2 regions of the Mesorhizobium sp. M0048 genome follow, and region 1 is predicted to be linked to the other one. Evidence: predicted binding sites of a transcription regulator. Region 1 holds the regulator's gene; the other holds the start of a gene.

Evidence for each region. The regulator PhoB, encoded in region 1, activates phosphate uptake and scavenging genes when phosphate is short. The targets are predictions, from matches to a motif close to TGTCATNNANCTGTCAT.
Region 2: the regulator PhoB is predicted to act here: its motif matches at 1,505-1,521, upstream of NKJ84_RS05225 (esterase-like activity of phytase family protein).

What each region holds. Positions count from the first base shown of each region.
Region 1 is NZ_JAMYUV010000001.1:257,116-265,077, reverse strand. It holds gene NKJ84_RS01370 (CHASE domain-containing protein) at 1-127, opposite strand, end outside; gene NKJ84_RS01365 (ATP-binding cassette domain-containing protein) at 258-1,058, opposite strand; gene NKJ84_RS01360 (sugar ABC transporter permease) at 1,074-2,438, opposite strand; gene xylF (D-xylose ABC transporter substrate-binding protein) at 2,581-3,621, opposite strand; gene NKJ84_RS01350 (ROK family protein) at 3,906-5,150, shown strand; gene phoB (phosphate regulon transcriptional regulator PhoB) at 5,160-5,849, opposite strand; gene phoU (phosphate signaling complex protein PhoU) at 5,866-6,573, opposite strand; gene pstB (phosphate ABC transporter ATP-binding protein PstB) at 6,606-7,409, opposite strand; gene pstA (phosphate ABC transporter permease PstA) at 7,406-7,962, opposite strand, start outside.
Region 2 is NZ_JAMYUV010000003.1:224,494-232,455, forward strand. It holds gene NKJ84_RS05225 (esterase-like activity of phytase family protein) at 1-1,417, opposite strand, end outside; gene NKJ84_RS05230 (LacI family DNA-binding transcriptional regulator) at 1,727-2,752, opposite strand; gene NKJ84_RS05235 (Gfo/Idh/MocA family protein) at 2,949-3,983, shown strand; gene NKJ84_RS05240 (sugar phosphate isomerase/epimerase family protein) at 3,983-4,888, shown strand; gene NKJ84_RS05245 (substrate-binding domain-containing protein) at 5,054-6,067, shown strand; gene NKJ84_RS05250 (ATP-binding cassette domain-containing protein) at 6,154-6,951, shown strand; gene NKJ84_RS05255 (ABC transporter permease) at 6,948-7,962, shown strand, end outside.

The sequences.
Region 1 (7,962 bases):
CGTCGTCCGCCGTCGCCTCGAATTTTATGCGGGCCGCCTCCTGGGTGGCAAAATAGGCAAAGCCCGCCATCGTCAGGCTGATCAGCGCGACGGCGATAAAAGCGACGGTCGGAAACAGCTTCTTCAATTGCTGATACGTCCCGTGGACGGTTCGGCATCTTTTATGGGCAAGTCCCGACGCCAACACAATGCCCAGGCCAAAGCATGGTGACGGCTGGCACATTTTGGCGGCTTGTGATTAGCCGGCTAATTCTCGTTCATGCGGCGATCTTCAGCGCGCCCGGCCCCGGAATGGCGCCGGGTGGGCACTTGCCGAGGATGATCATGCCGAGCACTTCGTCCTGGGTGACGTCGGTTGTGCGCGCCGTGCCGACAACCCGACCGTTCTTCATGACGCAGACACGGTCGGCAAGCTCGAACACGTCGTGAATATCATGGCTGATCAGGAAGATGCCGATGCCGTCGGCCTTGAGCTGCTTGACCAGTTCGCCGACCTGCGCCGTCTCTTGCGGCCCGAGTGCCGCCGTCGGCTCGTCCATGATCAGAATGCGAGCATTGAACAGGATGGCGCGGGCGATCGCCACCGACTGCCGCTGCCCGCCCGAAAGCTTTACCACCGGCTCCTTGAAGCGTTGGAAACGCGGATTGAGCCTGCCCATCACCTTGCGCGCCTCGGCCTCCATGGCGACGTCGTCGAGCGTACCCCAGCCGGTCATCAGCTCGCGGCCGAGAAAAAGGTTGGCGGCCGCATCGACATTGTCGGCCAGCGCCAGCGTCTGATAGATCGTCTCGATGCCGTACTTCTTGGCGTCGCGAGGGTTGGAGATCGAAGCCTCCTCGCCGTTGACGAAAATCTGGCCCGCATCGCGCTTGTAGGCGCCGGACAGGATTTTTATCAACGTCGATTTGCCGGCACCGTTGTGGCCGAGCAAAGCCATCACCTCGCCCGGGAAAAGATCGACCGAGGCATCGTCGACGGCGCGAATGCCGCCGAAGGCGATCGAGATGTTGCGCATGTCGATCAGCGGCGTGCCCGTGGGAGCGGTCTTGTCGGCCATGATCGTTCCTCCTCCCTAAACGCGTTTGCGATAGACGGTATCGAGCCAGACCGCGAGCACCAGCACGGCACCGACGACGATGCTCTGCAGCGGTGAATCGATGCCGAGCAGCACCATGCCGGATTGCAGCGACTGCATCAAAAGGGCGCCGAGCATGGCGCCGAGCACCGTGCCGGAGCCGCCTGCAAGTGACGTGCCGCCGATGACCGCGGCGGCGATGACCAGCAGTTCGTCTAGCGTGCCCAGCGCATTGGTCGACGAGTTCTGCCTGGCTGACGAGATCGCCGCGGCGATCGTTGCCAGCACGCCCATGATCATGAACACCTTCATGGTCACCCAACGCGTGTTGATACCGGCAAGGTTGGCGGCTTCCGGATTGCCGCCGATGGCGAAGACATAGCGGCCGAAACGGGTACGCTTGGTGATGAAGGTCATGATCAGCCCGACGGCCACAGCCATCAGCACGGGTATGGCGATGCCATGGGCGATGAACAGCCCGCCTTCGGGAACTGTTATATTGTTGGCCGCCGCGTATCTGTTCACGATGCCGACCGGCCAAGGATAGGAATTGGCGAGCCATATGGCGCCCATGATGACAGCGCAGGTGAGGACACCGAGGAACGTCTCGGCCCAGATCGGGCGCAACGGAAAGCGGAACCGCTTGCGCTGCACCCGTCCGTTGAGCAGCATGAACACAACCGCCAGGCACGCGATAATTCCGACGATCCAGCTCCATCGCGCGCCGATCGAACCCGCCGGCCCACCGCCCATCAGCTGGAAAGTGGCATCAAGCGGCGCAATCGTCTGACCGCTGGCGACCCACCATGCGGCACCCCGCCAGACCAGAAGGCCGCCCAGCGTCACGATGAAGGCCGGCACCTCGAGGTAAGCGATGATGTATCCCTGGAACGCTCCGATCAGAAGGCCGAGCGCCAGGCCAATGGCCAGCGCCAGGATCCAGATCCAGGGGTTGCCGAGTTGTAGACCGATCATTCGCACCAGGAAATGCACCTGCGCAAAGCCCATGACCACGCCGATCAGGCCTTCGGCGGAACCGACCGACAGGTCGATATTGCGCATGACGATAACCAGCACCATTCCGGCGGCCATTATGGCCACGGCGGAAGTCTGCACCGAGAGGTTCCAGAGATTGCGTGGCGTCAGGAAAGTCCGGCTGTCGAAGTCGAACGGATTGACGCCGAGCCGTACGCTGGAAACGACATGCAGGCCGACCCAGATGACCAACAGCGCGCCGACCATGCCGAGCATGCGGGTGTCGATCTCGGTTGCCTTGAGAAACCGGGCAACGATGCCGAGCTCGGATTCCCGCGCCCGGTCTGCCGTGCTGTCGACCGGCGTGTTGGAAGTCGTGTCGGTCATCATGTTTCTCCCGCCGGGTTGCCGTCTGCCGCGGATGCCGGAAGCAGCCTAGAAGTTATCCGCCGGAAGCGGAAAAACAATTCTTTTTGAAAAAACGCCGCGGCGAGCGGCCGCGGCGTTCGGACTTCTCGGAAACGTCGGCTCAGTTGCAGACCGCAACAGTGCCAGCCGCCACGCCGGCGCAGACCTCTTCTTTCTTGATCCAGCCGGCGTCGATGACGACGTTGAGGTTATCCTTGGTGATGGCGACCGGAGTCAGGAACAGCGACTTGACCGTGTTGCCGCCGGGCGTGGTGAAATCCTTCACGCCGGCAATGTCGGTCATCTGCTTGCCGTCGGCAAGCTGCGAGGCGATCTCGGCGGCGTTCTTGCCGAGCTCGCGCGCGTCCTTCCACACCGACACGGTCTGTGTGCCAAGCGCGATGCGGTTCAGTGCGGCGTGGTCGCCGTCCTGGCCCGAGACCGGAACCGATCCGGCCAGCCCTTGCGCCGTCAGCGCGGCGACGACGCCACCGGCGGTGCCGTCATTGGCCGCGACCACGGCATCGACCTTGTTGTCGTTGGCGGTCAGGAACTGTTCCATGTTCTTCTGAGCGTTGGCCGGCAGCCAGCCGTCCGTATAGGCCTCGCCGACATTCTTGATCTTGCCGCTGTCGATGGCCTCCTTCAGCACCTCCATCGAACCGGCAAACAGGAAATCGGCATTCGGATCGGAACCCGAACCCTTGATGAAGACGTAGTTGCCTTCCGGCTTCACCTTGAAGACTTCGCGGGCCTGCATGCGGCCGACTTCCTTGTTGTCGAAGGTCAGATAGAACACGTCCTTGTTCTCGATCAGCCGGTCATAGCCGACGACCGGGATGCCTTCGTCCAGTGCCTTCTGCACGGCCGGCCCGATGGCCGAGGCATCCTGTGCCAGGATGATCAGCGCATTGGCACCCTGCGAGATCAGGCTCTCGACGTCGGTGAGCTGCTTGCCGGGGTTGGACTGTGCGTCGGCGGAAATATACTTGTCGCCGGCGGCCTCGATGGCCGCCTTCATTGCGGCCTCGTCGGTCTTCCAGCGCTCTTCCTGGAAGTTCGACCAGGAAACGCCGATGACCTTGTCTTTCGCCTGCGCCACCGACGCCAGCGCCAGCGTCATGGCGACACCCGCCAGAATGGCGGTCGTGAATTTCTTCATCATATCCTCCCTGCGCCGCGTACGGCGTGACCAATTGCTCAACGACCAGCTTAGAAGCTCTAATTTTTTCGAGCCTCGAAAAAATACTGGCCCGATCTCCGGCTGCTGTCAACATCGATTGTGATGGATTTTGATGACTGTGCGAGTTTTTTCGAGCGTCGGAATAAACGATGACAGCGCCACCTGCATCTGACACTATTTGCCGCATCCGACACTATTTGTCGGACATTACCGACGGCTTCCGGTTCATGAGCGGCCGCGGCAACCGGGAGGAAAGCAAAACGATGTCGGTCGGAATCCGCCACGACGATTTGCGCCGGCGCAACCGGGCGATGGTGATCTCGGCGGTGCGCCGGGCCGGCCAGCCGTCGCGTACGGAGATCGCAGCCACCACCGGCCTCAGTCATTCAACCATATCGGCGATCTCCTCCGACCTGATACGGGAAGGCATCCTCGCCGAGAGCAAGGCAAGTGAGGCCGTTTCGTTGAAACGCGGTCGTCCGCAGGTCGGCCTCGCCCTCAACCCGGAAGCGGCGGCGGTGCTGACCGTGGTGTTGTCACTGAATTTCCTGTCGGCCGCCATTATCGACTATGCGGGACAGGTGGTCGCCGAGGAACAGCGCCGGCTGGACACGCTGACCATGCCGCGCGACGAGCTGATCCGCGAATGCATGGCCATCGTCCGGCGCCGGCTCGAGGACCCAGACCTTGACGCCCGCAGTGTCGCCCGCATCGCCCTGGCGATTCAGGGCATTACCGACTCCCCTGCACGCGCCATGCTGTGGTCGCCGATCACGCCGCAGACCGACATCGCCTTTGCCGACATGCTGGAAGACGAATTCGGTATCCCGGCCACGGTGGAGAACGACTGCAATATGATGGCGGTGGCTTTGCGCTGGCGCGATCCGGATCGCTATCGCGACGACTTCATCGCCATCCTGCTTTCGCATGGCATCGGTATGGGGCTTGTGCTGAAGGGCGAACTGTTCACCGGGACGCATTCCTCGGGCGGCGAATTTGGCCACATGATCCATCGTCCGGGCGGAGCGCTCTGCCGTTGCGGGCGGCGCGGCTGCATCGAAGCCTATGCCGGCAACTATGCCATCTGGCGCAACGCCAGGCAGATGAGCGAAGACAGCGAACCTATCGCCGACGTCAGCGACGCCGACATGCGCGCGCTGGCCGCCCGCGCGCGCGAGAAGGATGGGCCGGAACGCGAGGCCTACCGCAAGGCCGGCGAAGCGCTGGGTTTCGGTCTCGGCTCGCTGTTCGCGCTGATCGATCCGGCACCGGTCGCGATGGTCGGCGCCAGTGCCGCCGCCTTCGATCTGATCGAGCCGGCCTTGCGCAAGGCCATCGCCCAGACCGCCGGCGGCCAGCACTCGGGCTCGATCTCCTTCGATACCGAGCCGAACGAATTGCCGCTGATCCGCGAAGGCTGCGCGATGCGGGCGTTAAGCTTCGTCGACCAGGAGATTTTCGCGCCGGGCGCGCAAATGAGGCCCGGCGTCAGAAAGAACGTCGCCTGACCAGGCGGGTCAATCTTCCCTGATCGCATAGCCGGCACCGCGGATGGTGCGGATGACATCCGGCATGCGGCCGTTATTGACGGCTTTACGCAGCCGCCCGACATGGACGTCGACGGTGCGTTCGTCGATGTAGATCGTCTCGCCCCAGACATTATCGAGCAACTGGCTACGCGAGAAGACGCGGCCCGGATGCCGCATCATGAACTCGAGCAACCGGAATTCGGTCGGCCCGAGCCTGATTTCGCTCTTCTTGCGATAGACCCTGTGCGATTCGCGATCGAGCACGATGTCGCCGACCTTCAGCACGCTGGACAGCACTTCCGGCTTGGCGCGCCGCAGCAGCGCCTTGACCCTGGCCATGAATTCCGGCGTCGAAAACGGTTTGACGAGATAGTCGTCGGCGCCGGTCGAAAGACCGCGCACCCGATCGCTCTCCTCGCCGCGCGCGGTCAGCATGATGATCGGCAGCCGCTCGGTTTCGGGGCGCACGCGCAACCGGCGGCAGAGCTCGATGCCGGAAACCGCCGGTATCATCCAGTCGAGCACCAGAAGGTCGGGCACATTCTCCTGCAAACGGATCTCGGCTTCGTCGCCGCGTGTCACCACCTCGACCTGGTAGCCTTCGGATTCGAGATTGTAGCGGAGCAGCACGCCCAACGGCTCCTCGTCCTCCACCACCATTATGCGTGGTGCGATCATCGGCTGGGCACCCCCATCATGTCACCGGCGCGGACATTGTCGTTTCGTCCTGCTTCGGACGATTGACCGGCAATTGTTCGCCGGTCAGCACATAATACGCATTTTCGGCGATGTTGGTGACATGGTCGCCGATCCGCTCGAGATTCTTGGCGCAGAACAGCAGATGCGTGCAAGCAGTGATGTTGCGCGGATCTTCCATCATGTAGGTTAACAGCTCGCGGAACACGGACGTGTATTTGACGTCGATACGCTCGTCGGCGGCGCGCAGCTTGGCCAAGGCGGCCGCATCGCCTGCAGCATACTCCTCGATGACGCCCTGCACCTGGATGAGCACTAGCTGCGCCATCGCATCGATGGAATGCGATAGGTCGCGCGGCGTGGCGCTGAGGCCGACCGCGCTCACACGCTTGGCGATATTCTTGGCAAGGTCGCCGATGCGTTCGAGGTCGCCGGCCATGCGGATCGCTCCGACGACATGGCGCAGATCGTGAGCCATTGGCTGGCGCTTGGCGATCAGGGTGATGGCGCGATCGTCCAGTTCGCGTTGACGCGCATCCATGATGGCGTCGTCGGAGACGACGCGTTGCGCCAGCACGTTATCGGAATTCAACAGGGCCTTGGTCGCCCCGCCGACCATCGAACCGGCGAGGTCGGCCATGTCGCGGATCAGCTTGCTGATCTGCTCGAGATCCTCGTCGAAAGAAGCGACTGTGTGTTCGCCCATGGTCCTGTCCTCATATGCATGATCGGAACGGCTCAGCCGAAGCGGCCAGTGATGTAGTCCTGCGTGCGCTTCTCGCGGGGCGACGTGAATATCTTCTCGGTCCGGTCGAACTCGACCAGTTCACCCAGATACATGAAGGCGGTCTGGCGCGACACGCGCGCCGCTTGCTGCATGTTGTGGGTGACGATGACGATCGTGTAGTCGGCTTGCAGCTCGTCGATCAGTTCCTCGATCTTGGCCGTCGACAGCGGGTCGAGGGCCGAAGCCGGTTCGTCGAGCAGAATGACTTCCGGCTTCACTGCCACGGTGCGGGCAATGCAGAGCCGCTGCTGCTGGCCGCCGGACAGGCTCAAGCCGCTGGCGTTTAGCTTGTCCTTGACCTCGCTCCACAGCGCGGCCCGCTTCAACGCTTGCTCGACGCGGCCGTCCATCTCGGACTTGCCGAGATTCTCGTAGAGCCTGACGCCGAAGGCTATGTTCTCGTAGATCGACATCGGGAACGGCGTCGGCTTCTGGAATACCATGCCGATCTTTGTCCTGAGGAGGTTGAGATCCTGCGACCGGTCGAGAATGTTCTTGCCGTCGAGCAGCACCTGGCCCTCGGCGGTCTGTTTCGGGTAGAGCTCGTAGATGCGGTTGAAGACGCGCAGCAGCGTCGATTTCCCGCAACCCGAAGGGCCGATGAAGGCCGTGACGCTGCGCTCGGGCAGCGACAGGCTGATGTCCTTCAGCGCCTTGCTCTGGCCGTAGTAGAAGTTGAGGTTCTTGACCTCGATCTTCGTCTTCTCGGTGACCGTTTCGGTCATCGTCATGTCCGGGGACAACATCTGTGTCATCTGTCCTCTCTGCGTCCGGTAAGGCTGCGGGCGAGGATGCTCAAGCCCAGAACCGTCAGGGTGATTATGAGTGCGCCGGTCCACGCCAGTTGCTGCCATTCCTCGTAAGGGCTGAGAGCGAACTGGAAGATGGTCACCGGCAGGCTGGCCATCGGCGCGTTGATATTGCTGCTCCAGAACTGGTTGTTGAGCGCGGTGAAGAGCAGCGGCGCCGTCTCGCCGGAAATGCGTGCTATCGCCAGCAATATGCCGGTGACGATGCCGGACAATGCGGCGCGGTAGGCGACCGAACGGATCACCACCCAGCGCGGCGCGCCGATCGCGGCACCGGCTTCACGCAACGCGTTCGGCACCAGGTTGAGCATGTCTTCAGTGGTGCGCACGACCACCGGAATGACCAGGATGGCAAGCGCCACGGCGCCGGCAATGGCCGAGAAATGTCCCATTGGCCGCACCATCAATTCATAGACGAACAAGCCGATGATGATCGACGGCGCCGACAACAGGATGTCGTTGATGAAGCGGACGACGGTGGTGATGCGCGAAAAGCGTC
Region 2 (7,962 bases), on a different contig from region 1:
CGCCATCTTCGGCCTTGTAGGCCGCGCCGACCTGGAAGCCGTCCTGGGTGAGAAAGTCATTGTCGTTGGCGACGAACAGGAAATAGTCGTCGGGCCGTGTTGGATCGAGGACGCTCACCACCGACATCGCCTCCCACTTCTCCGAAAGGTTGTTGCGGTCATTGGGCGCGCCATTGTGCAGCCCGAAGTGGCCGAGCTCGGTCTTGTCGTTGATGTCGATGAACGGCGTCAGCTTGGCCGGCGTCACCGAGGGATCGAGCTCACCTTTGGGCGCAACCGGCTTGTCCTTGTCGAACTCGGTGCCGGCGATGTCGGTTGCCGCCGACACATCGACGACGCTGATCTCGCGATAGAGCGAGGTGTCGCCCTTCACCCCCTGGCCGTTGCCGCTGTCGCGCGCCAGCATCAGGAAGGTCTTGTCCGACAGAGCCACGATTTCGCTCTGCGCGGCAATCTTGGTCTTGCCCTTGGCATCGGTGAACACCGGCAGCGGCACAACATATTCATGCGCAAGCTTGAGTTGGGCCGGATCCGAGGCATCGTAGACCAGCGCGCGCGTGTTCTGGCGCGTCGAAGCGGAATCGCCGCCATCCTGTCTGGGGGCCGATTGCAGCACAGCGATCAGGAACTTCCCGTCCGGCGTCAGTGCCATGCCTTCGAGGCCCTGGTTGTTCTGACGGCCGGTTTCGGGATCCGTCGGATCTGGGTCTGCCGCGCCCGGTCCCGGATTGTTGGACGCGAAGTTCGGCGTTCCATGACGCATCGGGACAAGCGCCGCCGGCGACTGCGTTGCCGACATCAGACGCCCATCGGCGGAGAAGTGGTAGATGTTCGGACCATATTCGTCCGAGATGAACATGGTGCCGTCGGGCAGCCGCACGATCGCCTCGTTATCGAGCGCGAGCTTGCCGTTGGCTTCGGGCAGGATCGGCATGTCGTCGGTCGCGGCGCGCACGCCGTTGAGCGGATCGAGGCCGGTTGCGTCGGCGCCCTTGTCGTCGGTCAAAAGCATGGTGTCGGCAAGGGTTGCCTTGAGGCCCGACTGTTCCTGGCCGGCGGCTGGTGCCGCACCCGGTGCGATCTGGGCGAATTCGATGGCAATCGTGTTGATGCGCGGACGGTAATCGGTGGTGCCGACGACATTGTAGCCACGATCCGGCAGCAGCCACAGCGAGCCCTTATAGCCATCGGCGCCATGCGTCCAGCCGGCAGCGTCGATCGCCATGCCCGAGCCGGAGCCAAACGTCTCGCCGAACTTGTCCCTTTGGCTGGCCGGGATGCGACCGACACCGACCAGGCCCTTGTTGACGAAGCTGACGCCGCCGACGGTCGCTGCGTTTTCAGCCAAGGCCGGAGTCAAGGCGGTGAACATCGCCAGCGCGACCGCGAGGGACGCGTTTCGGTGCAGGTTTTTCATGGAAATCCTCTTTGTGACAAAACAGCCGAAGCGGGCGTCGCATCGACATGCCGCCAGCGCTTTCCGAAAAAGGTCTAGGACGCGAACATGATACTTGCGTGACAGAGGGCGCTTGTTCCTTCGTCCCTTGTGGGAGCAGGTGGATCGGCGCGCAGCGCCGAGACGGAAGAGGGGTGCTGGACGGAGTGCCTCGGTGCCGAGCTGGAGCACCCTCATCCGACCGAGCTGAGCCTGTCCTCTGGCTTGCCGAAGGCAAGACCCGTGGGCTCGGCCACCTTCTCCCCAAGGGGAGAAGGGAAGTGCCGCGATTCAATCGCTGTCGCGCGCGATCAGTTCCAGCGGCCAGACTTCACGGATGATGCGTGCGCCTTCGGCGCCGGCGTAAGCCGGGATCGATGCCAGCAGCATTTCGGCCAACCGCTCGCCCATCGGCTCGAGCGCCGGGCGGAAGCCGGTCAGCGCCGGCGAAAAATAGCGGCAGAGCGGGGTGTCGACGATGACGATCACCGCAACGTCGTGGCCGGGCCTGATGCCCGCCTCGGCCAGAGCCTTGCAGCCGCCAAGCGCCATCGCGTCGTTGTTGAAGATGATGGCCGTCGGCGGGTCCTTGGAGTGCATGACCTTCGGCATCACCGCGTAGCCGCCGGCCTCGTTGATGAAGCCGTCGGCGATCAACTCGGGGTCGAATTCGATGCCGTGCCGCCGCAACGCCTTGCGATAGCCGGCGAGGAACAGATAGCCGAAATTGAGGTCGAGCGACGGGCGGATGGCGGCGATGCGGCGGTGACCGCGCGCGACGAGACGATCGACCGCGTCAGCCCCGGCTTTTTCGAAATCGAGGTCGAGCGAGGGATAGGCATCGCCGCCGGAGCGGCTGCGGCCGAGCGTCGCGAACGGGAAACCGGCCTGGGTCAAATAGTCGATGCGCTCGTCCTCGCGCCGCGTCCAGGCCAGCACCACGGCATCGGCCCGCCGCGTCTCGACGACACGGCGCAGGCGCTCCTGCTGGTAGTCGCCCGGCGCGCCCATCACTACGATCAGGTCGAGGCCGCTTTCGGCGAGCTTGGCCTGCAACCCGGTCAGGAACGGAATGAAGAACGGCTCGCCATATTCCTGGTCGCCCGGATGAGGCTGCAGCATGAAGGCGATCGAATGGGTGGCGCCGCGCCGCAGGCTGCGGCCGGACTGGTTCGGCGAATAATTCAGCTTCTTGGCCGCATCGAGCACGCGCTGGCGTGTGTCGGCATTGACGTCGGCGCGGCCGTTGAGCGCGCGCGACACCGTGCCGATCGAAATATTCAGGTGACGCGCAAGGTCGTGAATGCTGGACGCCAAAGGACAGTTCTCCCCCTTGCTTGGCTAGCACCGGCTGCTCTCCGGGCCAAGCCGACGCCACGATTTTTCACAGCCGGCCAATTGACATTCTACGCCATCGGGTGTGTTCTCGTAAACGTTTACGGAAGAACGTTTGCGGCTCTGCCGTGAACGCCGTGACGATCGGTCTGGAGGGGCCGAGAGGGAGGAGTGCTGGATGATCAATGTCGTCCTGGTCGGCTGCGGCGCGATGAGCAAGGCCTGGCTCGATGCGGCCAAGCAGATCGACGGGCTCGCCATTGTCGGCCTGGTTGATCTCGACGCCGAAAGGGCGCGGGCAAGGGCGCGCGAATACGAGCTTTCCGGCGCCGTCATCGGAACTGAGCTCGACGCCGTGCTCGACCAGACCAGGCCCGACGCGGTATTCGACGTCGTGGTTCCCGCCGCCCGCCGCGAGGTCGCGCTTTCCGCCTTTGCCCACCATTGCCATCTCTTGACCGAAAAGCCGCTGGCCGACAGCCCGGACAATGCGCGTGCCATTGTCGAGGCGGCCCGCAGCGCCGGCCGCATCCATGCCGTCGTGCAGAACCGCCGCTATGTCGCCAATGTCAGGCGCATCCGGCGCTTTCTCGATTCCGGCGCCATTGGTGCGCCAACCAGCATCCACGCCGATTTCTTCGTTGCGCCGCATTTCGGCGGTTTTCGCGAAGAGATGCGCCATGTGCTGCTGCTCGATATGGCGATCCACACATTCGATGCAGCCCGCTACATGGTGGCCGGCGAACCGGCCGGCGTCTATTGCCAGGAGTGGGAGCCGGCCAACTCCTGGTATCGGCAAGGGTCGTCGGCAGCCGCAAGCTTCAACCTCGGCGGCGGCAAGCTGTTCACCTATGCCGGCAGTTGGTGCGCGGCCGGCTTCCGTACAAGCTGGGACAGTACATGGCGGATCGTCGCCGAGCGCGGCAGCATTGTCTGGGACGGCGCGGACGGATTGAAGGCGGAAGTCGTGCGGCCGGTCCGTGAAGGCCTGTTCGACCGCACCGAACCGATAGCCGTGCCGCCGCTCGACCCGGCAGATCGCGTCGGCGGCCATCTCGGCATCATCCAGGATTTCGTCCGCGCCGTCGAAACCGGCACCGAGCCGGAGACGCGCGGCGCCGACAACATCAAGAGCCTGGCCATGGTTTTCGCTGCGATCGAGAGCGCCGAAACCGGGCGCCGGGTCGCTATCGCTCAACAGGAGGGGTCATGATGCCAAACCCGCTGCTCGACATCAGGATCGGCACCATGGTGCGTGCGAACCTCGACGACCCGGCCGCCTATGTCAGGCAGATCCTGCCGCTCGGCTTCGAGAGCATCCAGCCGTTCTTCTGGCAGACGCTGGGCGGCAAGGACATTCCGCGGCTGGCGGGCGAGATCCGCGAGGCGATCGGCGATGCCGATGTCATCGTCTCGTCGATCGGCGTGTTCGGCAATCCGCTGGAGAGCGGCGAGATCGATCGCGGCGTGCTCGAGGCGTGGGAAACGATCATCGACAACGCGCATCGGTTCGGCACCAACATGGTCAGCGGCTTCACCGGCCGCATCCGCGGCAAGCCGCTGCCCGACAGCCTGCCGCGCTTCCGCGAGGTCTGGGGGCCGCTCGCCAAGCGGGCCGCCGACAAGGGCGTGCGCATCGCCTTCGAGAACTGCGCCATGGACGGCAACTGGGCCAGCGGCGACTGGAACATCGCCCACAATCCGGACGCCTGGGAGCTGATATTCAACGAATTGCCAAACGACAATCTCGGCCTGGAGTGGGAGCCCTGCCACCAGCTGGTCTATCTGATCGATCCGATCCCGCAGATCCGCAAATGGGCGCAGCGTATCTTCCACGTCCACGGCAAGGACGCGACGGTGCGCTGGGACGTGATCCGCGAACATGGCGTGTTCGGCCGCCTGCCGTTCGTGCAGATGCGCACCCCTGGCTTCGGCGACAGCGACTGGACGCGGGTGATCAGCGAGCTGCGGCTGGCCGGCTACAAGGGCGCCATCGACATCGAGGGCTGGCACGACCCGGTCTATCGCGGCGATCTCGAGATCACCGGCCAGGCGCGGGCACTGGATTATCTCCAACAATGCCGGGGAGGCGCGAGCTACCTGCCGAACCCGGTGTGAGGCTAATGCATGTCGCGCAAAAGTGCCCAGCGGTTTTGCGATAACGACATGCATAAAAACAGGACAAGCCGGCGGGAGGTGCCGGCCAGCGAAAGATTGCGGCGCAATGCCGAAGCAATCGTCAAAACCCCTCGGCTAGCGAGGGAACAAAGGGAGGATAAGTGCATGAGCATTACGATGAGAAGGACAGTTCTGCGCTCGACCGTCGCGGCGGCCGCGATGGCGCTCGCCGCCGCACTCTCGACCTTGCCGGCGCAGGCGCTCGATGCCCAGTGGTGTAAGGATGTCCATATCCGTTTCTTCGTCGGCGGCGCCGAGGGCGATGCCTTCGGCACGATCGTCTATAATGGCGCGAAGCAGGCGGCGGCCGATCTCGGGCCGAAGGTCGACTACATCTTTTCCCAGTGGGATGTCGAGAAGATGGTGCAGCAATTGCGCGAGGCTGTCGCGGTCAAGCCCCAAGGCATCGCCATGATGGGCCACCCGGGCGACGCCGCGATCATGCCGCTGGCCGAACAGGCGCACAAGGACGGCATCAAGATGATGTACCAGAACGTGCCGGTGCCGACGGTCACGGCGGCGTTCGGCGGCGGCTATGTCGGTGCCCAGCAGGAGCAGCAGGGCCGCGCGCTTGGTGCCGAGGCGGTCAAGCTGGCCGGGCTCAAGGCCGGCGACAAGGCAATCATGATCGGCCCGTTCGAGAACGAGAGCCGCGGCGCGCGCGAACGCGGCACTGTCGCTGCCCTCAAGGAAGCGGGCGTCGAGGTCATACAGCTCTCCTCGCCGCCAAGCGGCGAATGGGCTTCCGACCCCAATCTGGCCCTTCCGGTGATCACCGCGGCACTGCTCAACAATCCCGACGTCAAGGCGGTTGGCTATCCCGGCGGACAGATGCTGGGCAACGTCCCGACTTACATGCAGGCGGCGGGCAGGAAGCCGGGCGATATCTTCAACTTCGGCTTCGACACCAGCCCGCAGATCGTCGAGGGCTTCAAGGGCGGCTGGGTGCAGCTGACGGCCGACCAGCAGCCGTTCCTGCAGGGCTATCTGCCGATCCTCAGCCTCTGCCAGCAGGTTGTGCTGGGTCTCGCACCGATGAATGTCGATACCGGCGCCGGCTTCGTCACGCCGCAGAATTACGAGATCGTCGCCGAGCTCGCCAAGCAGGCGCTGCGCTGACCTCCCAAGCCGTCGGCCGGGATCGAGCCCGGCCGGCGGGACCGCCGGCGAAAAGGCCGGCACGCGACAATCAAGCGAGGATCGCCATGGCCGAACGCATCATCGAACTGCGCGACATCACCAAGTCCTACGGCCAGGTCTATGCGCTGGGCGGGGTCAATCTCAGCGTCGATCGCGGCGAGGTGGTCGGCCTGATCGGCGACAATGGCGCCGGCAAGTCGACGCTGATCAAGATCCTGTCCGGCGTGGTCAAACCGACCAGCGGCGAGATTCTCGTCCGCGGCAAGCCGGTGACCGGATGGAGCCCTGCGCGCTCGCGCGACGCCGGTATCGAAACGGTGTTCCAGGACCGGGCGCTCGCCGTGCAGCAGACGATCGTACGCAATATCTTCATGGGCCGCGAACTCACCGGCTGGCTTGGCTGGCTGAAGGTCAACAAGGAGATCGCGGAGGCGAGCCGGCTGATGCGCGAGATCGGCTTCACCTCGAAAGTGTTCACGCCACAGTCGATCGTCGGCCAGCTCTCGGGCGGCGAACGGCAGGGCGTGGCGATCGCGCGGGCCATCTATAAGAAGGCGGAGCTGATAGTCCTCGACGAACCGACGACCGCGCTATCGCTGACCGAGACCGCCAAGGTCTTCCACTTCGTGCGCCAGGTGCGGGCGAGCGGTCGCTCGATCCTGTTCATCGGCCACAACATCCACCACGTCTTCGATATCGCCGATCGCTTCGTGGTGCTGGACCGCGGCAAGGTCGCGCTCACCGCCGACCGCAGCGAGGTCAAATCGGCCGAGGATCTGATCAATTTCATGGAAGACGTCGCCCACCCCAGCGGATTGCCGGGGTTGCACGACGCGGGCGATGCAGGGAGGGCGGCACGATGAGCAAGACCATGGAACCCGATCTGCAGAGCCCCCTCGGCGGCACGCATAATGAGGCCGCCGGGAAAGAGTGGAGACACCCGTCCGACAATTGGCTGCGCGGGTTCATCCTCGACAACCGCGCCGCGCTCGGCACGCTTGCCGTGTTCATCGTCATGATGGCGGTGTTCATGATCGCCAACCCGATCGTGTTCACCACCTGGAATCTCTACAGTTCCGTGCTGACCACGCTGCCGGTGGCGTTGTTCGTGGTGGTGCCGCTGGTCTTCGTCGTCACTTGCGGCGAGATCGACCTGTCGTTTCCGGCGACAATGGGCTTTGCCTCATGGGTCTTCGCGCTGGTCGTGCAGGCCGGCTACGACCCGTTCCTCGGCATCGCCGCCGCAATCGTCACCGGCATGCTGCTCGGCTTCCTGGTCGGCTCGCTGGTCGTCTATGGCGGGCTGTCGTCGCTGATCGCCACGCTCGGCATGAATTTCCTGCTGCGCGGCCTGATCCAGATCATCAACGAGGGCAGGTCGACGGCGCTGACCGGCCTTGCCGACAGCTGGGCCTACAAGATCTTCTCCAGCCAGCTTTACGGCATTCCGGTGCAGATCTTCTGGGCCATCGGCTTCGTCGTGCTGTCGGCTCTGCTTTACAACCGCCATCGCTTCGGCGCGCAGGTCAAGGTGGTCGGCGACAATCCCGACAGCGCCCAGCAGATGGGTATCGACGTCAAGCGCGTGCGGGTAAAAGTGTTCGTCTTCGTCGGCATCGGGGCTGCGATCGCCGGCACCTTCTCGGTGATGATCAACTTCACCTGGTGGCCGACGGCGGGGGACGGATACCTGCTGCCGGTGCTGGCATCGGTGTTCGTTGGCGGCACCCCGACCTGGGGCGGCATCGGCACTGTTGTCGGCGGCGCGATCGGCGCGGTCACCGTCTCGTTCATCCAGACCGGCGTGGTGGCGGCAGGCCTGAGCGGCTTCTATGTCCAGTTCTTCAACGGCCTGATCATCATCCTGTCGCTGC